Prochlorococcus marinus str. AS9601: one gene and its partner. The protein of the gene in region 1 interacts with the protein of each later gene in a pairwise test. Links are inferred from orthologs where the notes say so. Each region holds a gene or a part of one and is shown in the gene's direction. Other genes may lie near its edges.

Region 1 (2,937 bases):
TTTTTTTTCTAATTTCATTTTTCTTTTTAACAAGCTTATTAAGCATAAAAACTCTCAAAAAAGTTGATATTAAGGACATTAGGGTTTCTGGTAGTGAATTATTTTCACCGAATGATGTGATAAATAATTCATCTTTAAAATTCCCGATCCGATTAATTTTTGTCAAAACTTATTTGTTAGAACAAGAGTTAAAACAAAATTTGTCTCTCAAGAATGTTTCAGTAAACAGAGAATTATTTCCTTTTGGTTTGAAAGTTCATATTGATTCAAGAATCCCAATAGCTTACGGTGAGAGAATATTAAAAGATAAAAAAATATTAGGCTACATTGATAAAGATGGAATTTTTATAAATAGACAAAATGCAGACAAAAAAACTTTAAACAAATTAACCATAGAAGTGTTTGGATGGAAAGAAAAATTTAAAAAAATATTATCTGATATTTTTATCGCTATAGAAAATTATGAATTAGAGATAGTTAAAATAACTTTTTCATCCGATGGGTTTCTAACTGTTGAGGAAAAAGATTTAAAAACAATATTCTTAGGATTTAAGCCAAATTTAATCAACTATCAATTACAAATAATCAATAATCTGAAAAATGAATTTAAGAAAAGTAGCTTTTCAAAAAAAATAGATAATATTGATCTTACTAACCCAGATAAACCAAAAATAAAAGTGTTCAAACCCTAATATTTAAAAAAGGATTTTGAGTAATTTTTTTTAATTATTGTAGTGTTGATATGGGTTTTGCATTCAAAACAAAATATTTAATAAATAAATATTTTTAGGATTTTCCTCAACAAATTCCTACAGATGAGCGCAGTAAGTTCATAATGCACCCAATACTAGTAATAGATTCCTATTAAGAGATGAGCTTCGGTAACAATCCAAACTTTGATCAATCGAGAGAAATCCTTCCAAGCCAAAACGCCAAAATAGAAGTTATTGGTGTAGGTGGTGGTGGCAGTAATGCAGTCAATAGAATGATAAATAGTGATTTAGAAGGTGTTTCATTTAGAGTCCTCAATACAGATGCACAAGCCCTACTACAATCTTCTGCAGAAAGTAGAGTTCAACTTGGACAAAACCTCACTAGAGGTTTAGGTGCAGGAGGGAATCCAAGTATTGGACAAAAAGCAGCCGAAGAATCCAAAGAAGAACTTCAACAAGCTTTAGAGGGATCTGATCTAGTTTTTATAGCCGCTGGAATGGGTGGAGGAACTGGCACAGGTGCAGCTCCCGTTGTCGCAGAAGTAGCAAAACAAAGTGGTGCTCTAACTGTAGGTATAGTAACCAAACCTTTTTCTTTTGAGGGGAAAAGAAGAATGCGTCAAGCAGAGGAGGGGATCGCAAGACTAGCTGAAAACGTTGATACTCTTATTGTTATTCCAAACGACCGATTAAAAGATGTTATAGCAGGAGCTCCCCTTCAAGAAGCATTTAGGAATGCTGATGATGTTCTAAGAATGGGCGTCAAAGGCATAAGCGACATAATTACTTGCCCAGGATTAGTTAATGTTGATTTTGCAGACGTAAGATCAGTTATGACAGAAGCTGGCACTGCTCTCCTCGGCATAGGAATAGGTTCAGGAAGATCGAGAGCTATAGAGGCGGCACAGGCTGCAATGAATAGTCCTTTACTAGAAGCTGCTAGAATTGATGGAGCTAAAGGCTGCGTTATAAATATTACTGGTGGCAAAGACATGACTTTAGAAGACATGACCTCTGCATCTGAAATTATTTATGATGTTGTTGATCAAGAAGCAAATATTATTGTTGGTGCAGTCGTTGATGAAGCAATGGAAGGGGAGATACAAGTTACTGTGATTGCTACAGGATTTGAGACAACTCAACCATTAAATCAACAAAGAATAAAAAACAGATTATCTAATCAACCCTTATATAATTTTTCCGAAAATAAAGAATCAGGAGCTAGTATTCCTGAGTTTTTGAGATTAAGGCAAAATAAAAAAGATATAGGTTAAAAGGTAAAATAGAGTGACTCGGTTATCTCGCCTGCCTCAAGCATCCCTTGTGGCTGCTACCTTCCGGTCCTGACCAGGTTTAGGCGTTAAAACCGCGAAAGGCCGAGTCAAGATCATATTAGCAATTCTTGTTTAAAAAAGATACATAAATTTATTATGTTACCTTCAGACCTAGTTAACTATAAAAAAAAATCTCGCAAAATCATTGCTCTAACAGCATGGGACTCCATATCAGGATCTATTGCAGAACAAGCAAATGTTGATCTTGTACTAGTAGGAGATTCATTAGCAATGGTCTGTTTAGGATACAAATCGACATTGCCATTAACTTTGGAAAATATAATTTACCATACTAATGCTGTTTCTAGAGGATTCAAGAAGAAAATTGAGGAACAACCTTTAGTAGTTTCAGATATGCCTTTTCTAACTTACCAATGTGGTGAGGATAAGGCTGTTGAGTATGCAGGGAAAATCATTCAGAGCACTTATGCAAAAGCTGTAAAAGTGGAAGGGGCAGAACCAGAAATACAAAAAGTTATCTCTAGATTAATAAGGATGGGAATCCCTGTTATGGGTCATATAGGTCTTACACCACAAAGCTACCTAAATATTGGATTAAGAAAACAAGGAGAAAGCTTAGCAAGCCAAGAAAAAATTAAGAAAGAGGCTTCAATTCTTGAAGAATTAGGATGTTTTTCAATAGTTCTTGAACATATTCCTGATTTGCTTGCTAAAGAAATAAAAAATTCTTTAACAATTCCCATAATAGGTATTGGTGCAGGCAATTATTGCGATGGGCAAGTAAGAGTTACTGCAGATTTGTTAGGCCTAAATGATGATCAACCACCATTTTGCCAACCAATTATCCAGGGAAAGAAATTATTTAAGGATAAATTAAAAGAATGGGTAGACTCTGAAAGACTTAATTAATCTCATCCCACCACTTAAAC
Region 2 (2,928 bases), 270 kb from region 1 along the record:
AAAAGACTTTCAAATTTTCTAGATAAAAAAGGAAAATATCTCGGTATTTCCTCTGATGATCTAAATAAAAGTAAAAGGTGGTTTGATAAATACGGTGTTTCTTTAGTTTTTTGGGGCAGATTAGTACCAGGTATAAGAACTTTAATCTCAGTTCCTGCTGGCATAGAACTTATGCCATTAAGAAAATTTTTGCTTTGGACTACATTTGGGAGTCTGATATGGGTAGTACTTCTCACTTATTCAGGTTATTTATTTGGTGAAAATTATCGAATCATTCAAACTTATTTAGATCAAATCAAATATGTTGTAAAGCCAATTTTAATTTTAATTTTCTTATATATTTTTATAAGAATACTTATTAGATTTCTTAAAAATAGAGCTTAAAATGGAATTTCACTTGAGTTATTGCTATTGGAATATTGGTTATTATCAGAATCCTTTCGTGAGCCTAGTAAGTTTAATCTATCTACCCTAACAACTGGTTTAAATCTATCTTCTCCAGTATTTTTATCTTTCCAGCTATCAATCTTAAAGCTTCCTGTAATTCCAATTAATGATCCTTTTTTCACATAATCTGCGGCTATTTGTGCTTGCTTGCCCCATATTTCTAAATTAAACCAATCTGGCTCTTCATCTCTGCTTCTTCTGTTAACTGCAATTGTGAAGTTCGCTACTATACTGCCTGATTCAAAATATCTGACATCTGGTTCTCTTCCTGCTCTGCCAACAAGGTTAATAGTGTTAATTTCCATAAATTTTTTTTTTTATAATACTCATATTTTTAGTTTCTGCTCAAAGTTTTACGTGCTATTCATAACTAAACGTCAGAATTCCGAGAGCTTATCAAAAAATAGATATATTATTTATAAAAAGAAATTCTTATTGTGATTTTTAACAGATTTAAATTTTCTCGAGATATTGGCATAGATTTGGGAACGGCCAATACTCTTATACATGTATCAGGAAAAGGCGTTGTTTTACAGGAGCCTTCTGTGGTAGCTATGGATTTAGAAGAAGGGATTCCATTAGCTGTTGGTAAAGAAGCAAAGTTAATGCTTGGAAGGACCCCTGGCAATATAAGAGCTGTAAGACCACTAAGAGATGGAGTTATCGCAGATTTTGATGCTGCAGAACAAATGATAAAAACATTTATTCAAAAATGTAATGAAGGCAAGGGGATAGTAGCTCCAAGGATAGTGATTGGAATTCCAAGTGGAGTGACTAGTGTTGAGCGAAGAGCAGTAAGAGAAGCTGGATTAGCGGGAGCTAGAGAAGTTCATTTAATAGATGAACCTGTCGCAGCAGCAATAGGAGCATCATTACCAGTAACTGAGCCAATTGGAACAATGATTGTTGATATTGGTGGAGGTACTACTGAGGTTGCAGTATTAAGTTTAGGAGGAACTGTTTTGAGTGAATCTGTTCGAATAGCAGGCGATGAAATAAATGAGTCAATTGCACTTTATCTTAAAAAAGTTCACAATTTAGTTGTTGGAGAGAGAACTGCAGAAGATATCAAGATAAAAATTGGCTCTGCATTTCCAGATGATGATTTTGATAAAACTACTTTAGAGGTTAGAGGTTTACATCTTTTATCTGGTCTACCTAGATCAGTCACTTTGACATCAGGAGAAATCAGAGAAGCTATGGCTGAAACACTTAGCAAAATAGTCGAAGCTGTAAAAAGAACTTTAGAGCGAACCCCCCCTGAACTTGCTGCAGACATAGTTGATAGGGGGATTATGCTTGCAGGTGGTGGAGCTTTAGTGAGAGGTATTAATGATTTATTGAGCGATGAGACAGGAATTTTTACTCACATAGCAGAAAACCCACTGCTTTGCGTAGTGAATGGTTGTGGAGAGGTGTTGGATGATTTTAAAAAACTCAAAAGAGTTGTTGACACTCCAGAATTTATAAGGAATGCCATAAGAGATTAATGTTATGTTAGTTATCCGACGAATTTCTAATAGTCGTTGGTGGCATAAAAAGAAAAATTGGCTATTTTTTGCAATTTTTTTATTTTTGGTTTTTGTAAGAATATCAAAAGGAGCTTTTTATAAAGATTTTTATTATTTTATTTCAAAACCTTTTTGGCCTGGTCAATTTCAAAAAGAAATTGTTCTTAAAAGTATTGATCAAGAATATTTAATAAAGTTAAATCTTCTTAAAAAAGATAATATAAGACTGCGACAAATCTTATCTCTTCAGGAATCATCTAATGATGAACATATTTCAGCTGCAGTTATTTCGCGAAAAACAGGTAGTTGGTGGAGACAAATAATTTTAAACAAAGGTTCAAAGGATGGAGTAGAAATTGGCAATATTGTGATTGGTCCAGGTGGATTATTAGGTAGAGTAAAGAATACTTCTTTATTCACTTCGTCGGTAACTTTAATAACTTCTCCAGAAAGTAAGTTAGGCGTTTGGGTGGATAGAATTCAAATCAATGGATTACTAGTTGGTTCAGGAGATGATTATCCTAGCCTAATACTCTATTCAAAAGATGCCGATATTAAAGTCGGAGATTTTGTATCATCATCTCCAGCTAGTACGTTATTACCTCCAAATATCCCTATTGGTATTGTCCAATCTATAGATGAGACGTTGAAATCAAAAAAAACGGCAAAAATTTCACTTTTAGGAAAACCTCATGTAATTGATTGGGTCAAAATTTTGAAAGTAAATATTTAATGATTAAATTTCTTACAAAAAAATTATCCATAATAAGCTTTATTTTTATCCCAATTATTTTTTTGTGGCACCCTAATTGGCTTGGATTTTTAGGTGTTCAGCCATATTGGCCATTATTTTGGTTATTGCCTTGGTCAATGATTAATGGATCAATAAATGGATTAATAGTTGGTTTGTTTTTAGGTCTCATCTTAGATTCTCTAACTTTAAATGAAAGTTTTACTCAAATACCAGGCT

What was found. Proteins that work in one complex are often made in the same cells at the same time.
Region 2: the proteins of ftsZ (region 1) and A9601_RS17740 interact in binary tests that used the Escherichia coli proteins (3 or more experiments, as listed by UniProt). The link is inferred for Prochlorococcus marinus str. AS9601 from one-to-one orthologs.

What each region holds. Positions count from the first base shown.
Region 1 is NC_008816.1:1,290,883-1,293,819, forward strand. What follows is about bases 20-2,929. They hold ftsZ (cell division protein FtsZ), read left to right. Parts: upstream 20-871; coding sequence 872-1,987; downstream 1,988-2,929. Other genes in these bases: A9601_RS16255 (cell division protein FtsQ/DivIB), read left to right, coding at 20-692; panB (3-methyl-2-oxobutanoate hydroxymethyltransferase), read left to right, coding at 2,144-2,917; hemW (radical SAM family heme chaperone HemW), read right to left, coding at 2,910-2,929. In the rest of the region: more of A9601_RS16255, read left to right, coding at 1-19; more of hemW, read right to left, coding at 2,930-2,937. UniProt on the Escherichia coli protein: Essential cell division protein that forms a contractile ring structure (Z ring) at the future cell division site. The regulation of the ring assembly controls the timing and the location of cell division.
Region 2 is NC_008816.1:1,562,643-1,565,570, reverse strand. What follows is about bases 10-2,910. They hold A9601_RS17740 (rod shape-determining protein), read left to right. Parts: upstream 10-884; coding sequence 885-1,937; downstream 1,938-2,910. Other genes in these bases: A9601_RS17730 (hypothetical protein), read left to right, coding at 2,691-2,910; mreC (rod shape-determining protein MreC), read left to right, coding at 1,942-2,691; A9601_RS17745 (single-stranded DNA-binding protein), read right to left, coding at 381-752; A9601_RS17750 (DedA family protein), read left to right, coding at 10-384. In the rest of the region: more of A9601_RS17750, read left to right, coding at 1-9; more of A9601_RS17730, read left to right, coding at 2,911-2,928. UniProt on the Escherichia coli protein: Forms membrane-associated dynamic filaments that are essential for cell shape determination. Acts by regulating cell wall synthesis and cell elongation, and thus cell shape.